DNA from 3 places in the Yokenella regensburgei genome. Region 2 is predicted to be linked to each of the others. Evidence: predicted binding sites of a transcription regulator. Region 2 holds the regulator's gene; each other region holds the start of a gene.
What was found. Region 2 encodes PurR, which represses purine synthesis genes. Its sites were predicted from a motif close to CANGCAAACGTTTGCNTG; they were not measured.
Positions count from the first base shown of each region.

Region 1: purE (5-(carboxyamino)imidazole ribonucleotide mutase) is a predicted target of PurR. The motif match lies at 1,696-1,713, and genes of this name have one in related genera.
Region 3: C7387_RS15325 (NCS2 family permease) is a predicted target of PurR. The motif match lies at 2,431-2,448, and genes of this name have one in related genera.

Region 1 is NZ_RBIZ01000007.1:248,505-252,705, reverse strand. Features, by position in the region: gene cysS (cysteine--tRNA ligase) at 1-269, opposite strand, end outside; gene ppiB (peptidylprolyl isomerase B) at 442-936, shown strand; gene lpxH (UDP-2,3-diacylglucosamine diphosphatase) at 940-1,662, shown strand; gene purE (5-(carboxyamino)imidazole ribonucleotide mutase) at 1,784-2,293, shown strand; gene purK (5-(carboxyamino)imidazole ribonucleotide synthase) at 2,290-3,357, shown strand; gene mnmH (tRNA 2-selenouridine(34) synthase MnmH) at 3,453-4,201, shown strand, end outside.
Region 2 is NZ_RBIZ01000003.1:1,068,162-1,072,362, forward strand. Features, by position in the region: gene punC (purine nucleoside transporter PunC) at 1-749, opposite strand, end outside; gene punR (DNA-binding transcriptional activator PunR) at 867-1,796, shown strand; gene purR (HTH-type transcriptional repressor PurR) at 1,797-2,822, opposite strand; gene cydH (cytochrome bd-I oxidase subunit CydH) at 3,120-3,209, shown strand; gene C7387_RS05380 (MFS transporter) at 3,377-4,201, shown strand, end outside.
Region 3 is NZ_RBIZ01000005.1:57,625-61,825, forward strand. Features, by position in the region: gene C7387_RS15305 (EAL domain-containing protein) at 1-574, shown strand, start outside; gene soxS (superoxide response transcriptional regulator SoxS) at 559-888, opposite strand; gene soxR (redox-sensitive transcriptional activator SoxR) at 975-1,433, shown strand; gene C7387_RS15320 (glutathione S-transferase family protein) at 1,704-2,372, shown strand; gene C7387_RS15325 (NCS2 family permease) at 2,705-4,054, shown strand.

The DNA of each region.
Region 1 (4,201 bases), on a different contig from region 2:
TCGACCAGGCCGACAAAGTCTTCGCCGTTTTCGTTGGCGCGCTTGATGATTTTATCGTCGATATCGGTGATGTTACGCACGTACTTCAGCTTGTAGCCAAGGAAACGCAGGTAGCGCGCGACCACGTCAAACGCCACGAAGGTACGGCCATGGCCGATATGACACAGATCGTAAACGGTAATTCCACACACGTACATGCCGACAACCCCAGCATGAATAGGCTTAAATTCCTCTTTTTGGCGAGTCATGGTGTTGAAGATTTTTAGCATCGAAGATTCCATATATCCGTGTGTGTACGAGAACCGCATATTCTACCCGTAATTCAAACCCGAAGCAGCACACAATGCAAGGTGATCCATGCCCGCGCTTATGCTATAACAGGCGCCTATATGTGACCCGCTGACGGGTTTTCGCACCACTATAACGGAACAGGATGCAAAAATGGTTACTTTCCACACTAATCATGGCGATATCGTAATCAAAACCTTTGATGACAAAGCGCCTGAAACAGTTAAAAACTTCCTGGACTACTGCCGCGAAGGTTTCTATAACAACACCATCTTCCACCGTGTTATCAACGGTTTCATGATCCAGGGCGGCGGTTTCGAGCCGGGCATGAATCAGAAAGCCACCAAAGAAGCCATCAAAAACGAAGCCAACAACGGTCTGAAAAACACCCGTGGTACTCTGGCAATGGCGCGTACTCAGGCTCCGCACTCTGCAACCGCTCAGTTCTTCATCAACGTGGTTGACAACGACTTCCTGAACTTCTCTGGCGAAAGCCTGCAGGGCTGGGGCTACTGCGTATTTGCTGAAGTGGTAGAAGGTCTGGACGTGGTAGACAAAATCAAAGCGGTTTCTACCGGCCGCAGCGGCATGCATCAGGATGTGCCGAAAGAAGACGTTATCATTGAAAGCGTGACCGTCAGCGAGTAATTCGTGGCGACACTCTTTATCGCAGATTTGCATCTGCAAACAGAAGAACCGGCGATCACCGCCGGTTTTCTGCGTTTTTTACAGGGTGAAGCCCGCAAGGCTGACGCGCTGTACATTTTAGGCGATCTGTTCGAAGCCTGGATTGGCGACGACGACCCTAATCCGCTGCATCGCGAGATGGCGGCGGCCATCAAAGCGCTGGTAGATTCCGGTGTCCCCTGCTTCTTTATCCACGGCAACCGCGATTTTCTCCTCGGTAAACGTTTCGCCCGCGAGAGCGGCATGACGCTGCTGCCGGAAGAGAAAGTGCTGAGCCTCTACGGCCGCGACGTGCTGATTATGCACGGCGATACGCTCTGCACCGACGACGCGGGCTATCAGGCGTTTCGCCAGAAAGTGCACACCCCGTGGATCCAGACGCTGTTCCTCGCCCTGCCGCTGTTTATCCGCAACCGCATTGCCGCCCGTATGCGCGCCGGCAGCAAAGCCGCTAACAGCAGCAAATCGCTCAGCATCATGGACGTGAACCCGCAGGCGGTGGTTGAGGTGATGGGAAAACATCAGGTGCAGTGGCTGATTCACGGCCATACCCATCGCCCGGACGTACATGAACTGACCGCCAACGGCAAGCCTGCGCATCGCGTGGTGCTCGGCGCCTGGCACAGCGAAGGCTCGATGGTGAAAGTTACCGCCGATGCCGTAGAGCTTATTACCTTCCCATTCTGAACTTAGTCAAAAAAATTCAGTGTGAAGCGCAAGTGCGCAAACGTTTTCCTTGCCGGAATTCCGTGCTATTCTCTGTGCCCTCGAATGCAGCGTGTTCCGCACCACAGGAGTTTTAAGACGCATGTCTTCCCGCAATAATCCGGCGCGAGTCGCCATCGTGATGGGGTCCAAAAGCGACTGGGCTACCATGCAGTTTGCCGCCGAAATCTTCGATATCCTGAAAGTTCCTCACCACATCGAAGTGGTCTCCGCCCACCGTACACCAGATAAGCTGTTCAGCTTCGCCGAAAGCGCGGAAGAGAACGGTTATCAGGTGATCATTGCGGGTGCCGGTGGTGCCGCACATCTGCCGGGAATGATTGCCGCGAAAACGCTGGTGCCGGTACTGGGCGTTCCGGTACAAAGCGCTGCCCTGAGCGGCGTGGACAGCCTCTACTCTATCGTGCAGATGCCGCGCGGTATTCCGGTGGGTACGCTGGCGATTGGTAAAGCCGGTGCCGCTAACGCCGCGCTGCTGGCCGCACAAATCCTCGCCACCCACGACCGCGAGCTGCACCAGCGGCTGGCCGAGTGGCGTAAAGCCCAAACGGATGAGGTGCTGGATAACCCGGATCCGCGGGGTGCGGCATGAAGCAGGTTTGTGTACTCGGCAACGGTCAACTGGGGCGTATGCTGCGCCAGGCGGGTGAACCGCTCGGTATCAGCGTCTGGCCGGTGGGCCTTGAGGCCGATCCGGAGGCCGTGCCGTTTCAGCAGAGCGTGATCACCGCTGAAATCGAACGCTGGCCGGAAACGGCGCTTACGCGTGAACTGGCGCGCCACCCGGCTTTCGTTAACCGCGATGTTTTCCCGATTATTGCCGATCGCCTGACGCAAAAATCCTTATTCGACAAACTTGGTCTGCCTACGGCACCGTGGCAGCTGCTTGCCGACCACAGCGAATGGCCCGCCGTGTTTGCCCGTCTGGGCGAGCTGGCCATCGTGAAGCGTCGCACCGGCGGCTACGACGGTCGCGGCCAGTGGCGGTTGCGCGCCAATGAAACCGCAGAGCTGCCAGAAGATGCCTACGGCGAGTGCATCGTTGAGCAGGGAATTAACTTCTCTGGCGAAGTGTCGCTGGTCGGCGCGCGCGGCCACGACGGCAGCACGGTGTTCTATCCGCTGACCCGTAACCTGCATCAGGACGGGATCCTGCGCGTCAGCGTCGCCTTCCCGCTCGCCAACGCCGAGCAGCAGGCGCAGGCGGAAGGCATGCTCAGCGCCATCATGAACGAGCTGAACTACGTTGGCGTGATGGCGATGGAGTGCTTCGTGACGCCATCCGGCCTGCTCATTAACGAGCTGGCTCCACGCGTACACAACAGCGGCCACTGGACGCAGAACGGCGCTTCTATCAGCCAGTTCGAACTGCACCTGCGCGGCGTCACCGGGCTGCCGCTGCCGCCGCCGGTGGTGAACAGCCCGTCGGTGATGGTGAACCTCATCGGCACCGACCTGAACTACGACTGGCTGAAGCTGCCGCTGGTGCACCTCCACTGGTACGATAAAACGGTGCATGCCGGGCGCAAAGTTGGCCACCTCAATCTTAATGACTGCGATACCCACCGTCTGAGCGCCACCCTGGAGGCGTTAGTCCCGCTGCTGCCAGCGGAATACGCCAGCGGCATTGCCTGGGCCCAGAGCCAGCTTATCTGACCTTTCCAGCCGGGGAGTCTTCCCCGGCCTGTTTCAAGCGCGTAGAATCCCCCGACTGCCGTAATGGCTTTTGTTTTCCGAAGAAGGATTTGCCCATGAACGATGGGACGGACTATCGCGCGATCCTGAGCGCCGATATCCCGCTTATTGACGTCCGCGCGCCGGTCGAATTCAATCAGGGCGCGATGCCCACCGCCGTTAACCTGCCGCTGATGAACGATGAAGAGCGCGCCGCCGTTGGCACCTGCTATAAGCGCAACGGGCCAGAAGCGGCCCTGCGGCTTGGCCACCAGTTAGTGAACGGCGAAACCCGCCAGCAGCGCCTTAACGCCTGGCGCGAAGCCTGCTCACGCGCGCCTCAGGGCTATTTGTGCTGTGCCCGCGGCGGGCAGCGTTCACACATTGTGCAGCAGTGGCTGAAAGAAGCGGGCGTGGATTATCCGCTGATCGCCGGGGGCTACAAGGCGCTGCGTCAGGCCGCTATCGAAGCCACCTCTGAGCTGGTCCGCCAGCCGATTGTGCTGGTTGGCGGCTGTACCGGCAACGGCAAAACCCAGCTGGTACGCGAGCAGGCGGACGGTATCGATCTTGAAGGGCTGGCGCATCATCGCGGCTCGTCGTTTGGCCGCACTCTGCAGGCGCAGCTGCCGCAGGCCAGTTTCGAAAACCATCTTGCCGTCGAACTACTGAAAAAAGCGAACACCCGCCACGACGTGCGTTGGGTGCTGGAAGATGAAGGCCACATGATTGGCGCCAACCATCTGCCGGAGTGCCTGCGCGAGCGGATGGCGCAGTCGCCCATTGCGGTGGTGGAAGATCCGTTTGAACTGCGGTTACAGCGGTT
Region 2 (4,201 bases):
ATAGTTTGCGGCACATAGCTCAGACCAATAGCACCCGGGCCGTAACCCATCTCGTGCAGCAGGAACGGGGAGCCGGTCAGCCACGCGAAGAAACAGGCTGAACAGGCACCATAAACCAACACGTTGCCGCAGTAGGCACGGGAGCGCAGCAGGGTAAAGAAGGTCAGTTTCTTTTCTGATTTTTGTGCTGCTTTCTCGGCAGGCTTCTTCAGGCGCAGCGCCGGGATCATCAGAATCAGCGTAATAATAAACAGCGCTCCGAAAATGGCCTGCCATTCCAGATGTACCAGGATCCAGCTACCCAACAGCGGCGCCAGCGCCGGAGAGAGGGCAACCAGCGGCATGATGGTGGCAAAAATGCGGTTGGTGCGGTGGGCCGGATAGTAATCGGTGACCATCGCCTGCCAGGTTACCGTTGCTGCGCAGACGCCAACGGCCTGCACAAAGCGCAGGACCAGCAGCAGCATGCCGTCACGTACCCACAGCATGCCAAGGCAGCCAAGGGCAAAAATGGTTAAACCGGCGAGCAGGATCCACTTGCGACCATAGCGGTCGGACAGCGGTCCCCACAGCAGTTGCGCGACGGCGAAACCGGCCAGGAACAGGCTCAGGCTTGCGCTCACGCTGGCGGCAGGTATTTGTAGATCGCTTTGAATAGCGGCAAAAGCGGGCAGGTACATGTCCGTCGCCAGGAAGCCGAGCACGCTTAAACCGGCCAGCCAGGCAAGAAATAATTTTCCAGGTTGCATATCACTTTCTCTTTATAGATGCAGGTGTACGACTCAGGCGCTGAGTGTAGGGAGTGCAAAGCGGCTTGTGAAACGCTAATATTTGTTTAGTGAATTCAAAATTTTTGTAGGCAGAAAATGTGGTCTGAATATTCTCTTGAAGTGGTCGATGCTGTCGCCCGTAATGGCAGCTTCAGCGCAGCGGCCCAGGAGCTGCATCGCGTGCCCTCCGCGGTCAGTTATACGGTACGTCAGCTGGAGGAGTGGCTCGCCGTACCGCTCTTTGAACGGCGCCATCGCGATGTTGAACTGACGCCTGCCGGTGTCTGGTTTTTAAAAGAAGGGCGTTCTGTTATCAAAAAAATGCAGATCACCCGCCAGCAGTGTCAGCAGATTGCCAACGGCTGGCGCGGCCAGTTGCCCATTGCCGTCGATAATATCGTCAGGCCGGAACGTACCCGGCAGATGATCGTTGATTTCTATCGCCATTTTCAGGACGTCGAGCTGATTGTCTACCAGGAAGTGTTCAACGGCGTCTGGGATGCACTGGCTGATGGTCGGGTAGAGATGGCGATCGGCGCGACGCAGGCGATCCCGGTCGGGGGACGCTACGCGTTTCGCGATATGGGCACACTGCACTGGGTGTGCGTGGTTGCGCATCATCATCCGCTGGCGAGCATGGAAGGCGTGCTCAGCGATGAGGCGTTGCGCAACTGGCCTTCGTTGGTCACCGAAGATACCTCGCGATCGCTGCCAAAGCGGACCACCTGGCTTCTGGATAACCAGAAACGCGTCGTGGTGCCGGACTGGACATCGTCGGCCACCTGTCTGTCGGCGGGGTTGTGTGTTGGCATGGTGCCAGAGCATTTTGCTCGTCCGTGGATCGAAAGCGGGGAGTGGGTGGAACTGTGTCTCGAAAACCCGTACCAGGATTCTGCCTGTTGCCTGACGTGGCAGCAGCAGGATATGTCTCCGGCGCTGGCCTGGTTGCTGGATTATCTTGGGGATAGTGAAACGCTGAACCGGGAGTGGCTGCGGGTACCGGAGGCTCCGGACCCGCAGAAGTGATTAACGACGATAATCGCGGAACGGGCCGTCGGCAACGGAGCGACGTTCCACCAGACGCGGATGCACCTCGATGGACTGCGAGGTTTCGCGTTTGTTGACGATACGGTCGAGCAGCATATTGAACGCCGTTTCACCCAGAGAATCTTTCGGCTGGTGAATGGTGGTCAGCGCCGGGGAGAAATAGCGGGCGTTGCGCACGTTATCATAACCGATCACCGAAATATCCGTCGGCACGCGCAATCCCATCTCGTCGGCGGCGCAAATGGCACCCATCGCCATGATATCGCCACCGCAGAATACGGCGGTGGGGCGGTGCTGCTGGCCGAGGATCTGCTGCATGGCGCGATAGCCGGATTCTGGCTCAAAGTCGCCCTGTACAATCCAGTGCTCCGGCACTTTAATCAGCGCTTCTTCCATGGCTTTCATAAAGCCGGCAAGACGGCCCGCGCCGGTGTTGCGCTCAAGCGGTCCCGGGATCACGCCGATTTCACGGTGGCCACGCTCAATCAGGTAGCGGCCCGCCATATAACCGCCTTCGAAGGCGTTATCGATAACGGAGTCGGTGAAGTCGGCATGAGCTTCGCCCCAGTCCATCACCACCATCGGGATATGACGGTACTCTTCCAGCATTGAGATAACCGATTCCGGGTACTCAGAACACATGACCAGCAGGCCATCGACGCGCTTTTGCGCCATCATCGACAGATAAGCACGCTGCTTTTCAAGGTTGTTCCAGGCGTTACCCAGAATCAGGGTATAGCCTTTCTGGAAGCAATTTTTCTCAACCGCTTCAATGATTTCAGCGAAGTAGGCCGCTTCGCTGCTGGTCGCCAGCAGGCCAATCGATTTCGTGTGATTAACCTTCAGGCTACGGGCGACGGCGCTCGGGGAGTAGTGCAGCTCTTTGATCGCTGCCCACACCGCGTTGCGCGTCTCTTCCGCCACAAAGCGGGTTTTGTTAATTACGTGTGATACGGTTGTAGTGGAAACGTTTGCGCGCTTCGCTACATCTTTAATCGTTGCCATGGCTCTCACTCCAGACCATATCCTGAACTCCTGTATAACTTGCTACGTAAACGTTTGCCTCTACACACCCTGACGCAATCATTTCAGATTGCATTACGCCGGGAAAACGACACAGGACGACAGGAGGGGGTCAATGGCCGGTACGCTTTTAATTTAGCGTGGGATTTTGGCTCATCCTGGCGCAAAGGGAAAGAGAAATAATGATCATCGCGACGAAAAGCGTGCAGATTTTTGTGCTTAACTATGTAAAAATGAGCAAGCTCACTTTTCATGTGGGGATAAAAAGGAGAAAAATTGATGAGTACCGAACTGAAGCTCTCTCTGACTACCACGATCATTACCCTGGCCCTGATCGTTGCGGCCGGGCTGACGGCCGTTCTGCACTGATTTTCATGAGGGAGAGCCATCTCCCTCAATCCCTTCCCCCGCCATTGTTATCAATTGCGCAATAATCTTTTGCCAATTCCTTCACTTCTGTTTTTTGTGATTGCTGTCATACTTTCAACTTCTTAATAGGGTACCGCGCCTTCGCCGCGGCTGACCGGAGTTGTTAGATGAAAATCAATTTTCCATTAGTAGCCCTCGCGATAGGCGCGTTTGGCATCGGTACGACCGAGTTTTCACCCATGGGCCTGCTGCCCGTCATTGCGAAAGGGGTTGATGTTTCTATTCCGGTTGCCGGGATGTTAATCAGCGCCTACGCCGTTGGCGTGATGGTGGGTGCACCACTGATGACGCTGCTGCTGTCTCACCGGGCGCGCCGTAACGCGCTGGTGTTCCTGATGGCTATTTTTACCCTCGGCAACGTGCTGTCGGCGATTGCGCCGGATTACACCACGTTGATGCTATCACGCATCATCACCAGCCTTAACCACGGCGCGTTCTTCGGCCTGGGGTCAGTGGTGGCCGCAAGCGTCGTACCGAAGCATAAACAGGCAAGCGCGGTGGCGACCATGTTTATGGGCCTGACTATCGCCAATATCGGCGGTGTGCCGGCGGCGACCTGGCTTGGTGAAACCATCGGCTGGCGTATGTCTTTCCTTGCTACCGCCGGCCTGGGCGTTGTGGCGATGCTGAGCCTGTGGTTCTCTCTGCCAAAAGGGAGTGCCGGTGAGCGCCCTGACGTTAAACGCGAGCTTTCTGTACTGATGCGTCCGCAGGTATTGTCAGCGCTGCTGACCACCGTGCTGGGTGCCGGGGCGATGTTTACGCTTTATACGTATATTTCACCAGTCCTGCACACCATCACCGACGCCTCTCCGCTGTTTATCACCGCGATGCTGGTGCTGATCGGCGTGGGCTTCTCTATCGGTAACTACCTTGGTGGTAAGTTTGCCGACCGTTCGGTCAGCCGGACGCTGAAGGTATTCCTGCTGCTG
Region 3 (4,201 bases), on a different contig from region 2:
GTTTACGGATATGGGCCATTTCCTGGCACAGCATCCCGAGCTGTATGTTTCGATTAATCTCTCCGCTTCCGATTTTCACTCTTCACGGTTGATTGCGCAAATCTCTGAGAAAGCACGCCATTATTCCGTACAGGCACGGCAAATTAAAATTGAAGTGACCGAACGTGGGTTTATTGATGTTCCTAAAACCACGCCAGTGATTCAGGCCTTCCGCCAGGCGGGCTATGAAATTGCCATTGATGACTTTGGTACAGGCTATTCCAACCTGCATAACCTGTACTCGCTGAACGTCGATATCCTGAAAATCGACAAGTCTTTTATTGATACGCTCACGACCAACAGTACCAGCCACCTGATTGCTGAGCATATTATTGAGATGGCGCAGAGTTTGCGTCTCAAGACGATTGCCGAAGGGGTTGAAACGGCGGACCAGGTGAACTGGCTGCACAAGCGCGGCGTTCAGTACTGTCAGGGATGGCATTTTGCGAAAGCGATGCCGCCCCAGGAGTTTATGCAGTGGCTGGATAAGGCAGACTGCCAGGTCAGCCGCCGGGTACCTCAGGCAGAAATCTGATGGCGGTAATCGCTCGGCGTTCTGTCGAACTCACGGCGGAACACTCGGGAGAAGGTCTGCTGCGACACATACCCGAGATCCATGGCGATATCAAAAATTGGCCGCTGGGTAGTACGCAGCGCTTCGGCCGCCATCAATAGCCGCCGTTGGCGGATATAATCTCCCAGCGTCTGATGCGTTACCGTGCGGAACATGCGCTGCAGATACCATTTCGAATAGCCGGATTTTCTTGCGACAACATCAATGTTAAGTGGTTGATCGATATGTTCATCAATCCATTCGACTAGCGTTTGAATAATTTCCTGATGGGACATACAGGGCCTCTTTTCTCAATTCTCGATTCGTCGTTTTGTCTGGGAGCGAGTATAATTCCTCAAGTTAACTTGAGGTAAAGCGCTTTATGGAAAAGAAATCTCCCCGCATGAAAACGCTGCTGACACCAGGGGAAGTGGCGAAACGAAGCGGTGTTGCGGTATCTGCACTGCATTTTTATGAAAGCAAAGGACTTATCAAAAGCACACGTAATGCGGGTAACCAACGGCGTTACCGGCGCGACGTGCTGCGCTATGTGGCCATCATCAAGATTGCGCAGCGCATTGGTATTCCGCTGTCGACCATCAGTGAGGGCTTCGGCGTGCTGCCGGAAGGACATAAGCTCAGCCCCAAAGACTGGGCCTCGCTCTCCTCCCAGTGGCGTGAAGAGCTAAACAGCCGCATTCACACGCTGGTGGCGCTGCGCGATCAGCTTGATGGTTGTATCGGCTGTGGTTGTTTATCCCGCACCGACTGCCCGCTGCGTAACCCGGGGGACAAACTGGGTGAAAAAGGCCCTGGGGCGCATTTTCTGGAAGACGAATAAAAAACTAAAGCGCCACAAGGGCGCTTTAGTTGTTTTCCGGTCTTTGTCTTTCTCTCTATCCCGCTGGTACACAGGAGGGTTTCCCCCGACATCAGCACCCCTCAGTGGTTCATCAGGGGTTGGAGGTTCCGGGTTGTGCTGACTCTTTAAGTCTACCCTGGCCCCCTGATTTCACCAGTGTGACAGGTGATTTTTTCGCCGAATTTTTTACGCCGATGAGCGCTTCTTTCTATAGTTAATTTGAACAAACTATCGTCATGGGAGTAAAAGATGCTCATTGTGCATCACCTGAACCAATCGCGGTCGCAGCGCGTGCTCTGGGCGCTGGAAGAGCTACAGATGCCCTACCAGATAATCCGTTACCAGCGCGAGCCCAACATGCTGGCGCCTCCCGCGCTCAAAAAGGTGCACCCGCTGGGGAAATCTCCGGTACTTGAAGATAACGGGCATATCATTGCCGAATCCGGCGCCATTCTTGAGTATTTGCAGGAGCGCTACGATCGCGACAATCATTTCCGTCCTCAGGAGGAGGTTGAAAAGCTGCAGTATCGTTTCTGGCTGCACTATGCTGAAGGATCGCTGATGCCGCTGCTTCTGATGAAGCTGGTGTTCAGCAGCCTCGGGAAACCTCCGGTGCCTTTTGGCCTGCGCTCGCTTGGGAAAGTCCTCGGGCAGGGTGTCCAGAAGGCTTATCTTGATAAGCAGATAGCCACCCACGCCGGATACATCGAATCCCAGCTCGCCGGGCGGCCATGGTTCGCCGGTGAGAACCTGAGCATGGCCGATATCCAGATGAGCTTCCCGCTGTTTGCGCTGCTCTCGCGCGGTGGCATCAAAACGTTGCCCAACATCGCGGCGTGGAAAAAGCGTGTGGAAACTCGACCCGCCTGGCAACGTGCTATTGAGCAGGGGGGGCCGTTCGATATTCCTGGCGAGTAACCCGCTCAGGTAAAAAAAGAAAACAGAACGCACCAAAAATGTTGTTATTTTGCGCACTGACGATAACGTTTGCGCATCCTCTGGCGATTTATTCATCACTGAAGGCGAAATTTGGCAAAATGGTGCAAACTTCTGTTGAAAACGGCAAACTAAAAGCCAGATAATCGTTTGCTTTTTTTTGACTCGCGGTTTTGTCGGCGCGGAGTTAAACGTTTGCTTTCCTTCCGGCTCCCCTTTGCCGGATGGTCGCACAAGGAGATAACGTTTAGCAGGCAGTGGATGTTCCACCACGTCGATAAACCCATGCTAAAAATTCTCAGGGGATGTTTTCTATGTCTACGCCTTCAGCGCGTACCGGCGGCTCACTCGACGCCTGGTTTAATATTTCTGCCCGTGGCAGCTCCGTTCGTCAGGAGATTGTCGCTGGTTTAACGACCTTCCTGGCAATGGTCTATTCCGTTGTTGTTGTACCAGGCATGCTGGGTAAAGCAGGCTTTTCGCCTTCCGCTGTGTTTGTGGCAACCTGCCTGGTCGCGGGCGTTGGCTCCGTAGTGATGGGGCTGTGGGCTAACCTGCCGCTGGCGATTGGCTGCGCGATTTCTCTGACCGCGTTTACGGCATTTAGCCTGGTTCTGGGCCAACAGATCAGTATTCCTGTGGCGCTGGGTGCGGTATTCCTGATGGGGGTACTGTTCACCATCATCTCCGCCACCGGGATCCGTAGCTGGATCCTGCGCAATCTCCCCCAGGGCATTGCGCACGGCACCGGGATTGGTATCGGCCTGTTCCTGCTGCTGATTGCTGCCAACGGCGTGGGTCTGGTTATCAAGAACCCGCTGGACGGTCTGCCGGTCGCGCTTGGTCATTTCGCCAGCTTCCCGGTGGTGATGTCGCTGATTGGCCTCGCGGTGATTATCGGTCTGGAAAAACTCAAAGTACCAGGCGGTATTCTGCTGACCATCATCGGTATCTCGATTGTCGGCCTGATTTTTGACCCTAACGTGCACTTCACCGGCTTCTTTGCCATGCCTTCGCTGAGCGATGAGCACGGGAATTCCCTGATTGGGACTCTCGACATTATGGGCGCACTTAATCCGGTCGTGCTGCCGAGCGTGCTGGCTCTGGTGATGACTGCGGTATTTGATGCTACCGGTACCATCCGCGCGGTTGCCGGCCAGGCAAATCTGCTGGATAAAGACGGGCAGATCATTAACGGTGGCAAGGCTCTGACCACTGACTCCCTGAGCAGCGTCTTCTCGGCGGTGGTTGGTTCTGCACCTGCAGCGGTGTATATCGAATCAGCCGCCGGGACAGCGGCAGGCGGTAAAACCGGCCTGACGGCGATTACCGTCGGCGTGCTGTTCCTGCTGATCCTGTTCCTGTCGCCGCTCTCTAACCTGGTGCCTGCATACGCCACCGCACCGGCGCTGATGTACGTTGGTCTGCTGATGCTGAGCAACGTGGCGAAAATCGACTTCGGCGATTTTGTTGATGCCATGTCCGGGCTGATTACCGCCGTGTTTATCGTCCTCACCTGCAACATCGTTACCGGTATTATGATCGGCTTCGCGACGCTGGTGATTGGCCGCGTGGTTTCCGGTGAATGGCGTAAGCTGAACATCGGCACCGTGGTGATTGCGCTGGCGCTGGTGGTGTTCTACGCGGGCGGCTGGGCAATTTAATTGCGCTTGCTGTCAGACAAGGGGTGGCTTCGGCCGCCCTTTTTGTTTTTAGGGCACATCCTGTTTCCTTTACGTTGCCGAACGTGTTTTATTATCAAAGATGGACCTCCCGGTTCGGTATAAGAAAACATCGCAAACAGGGATAGC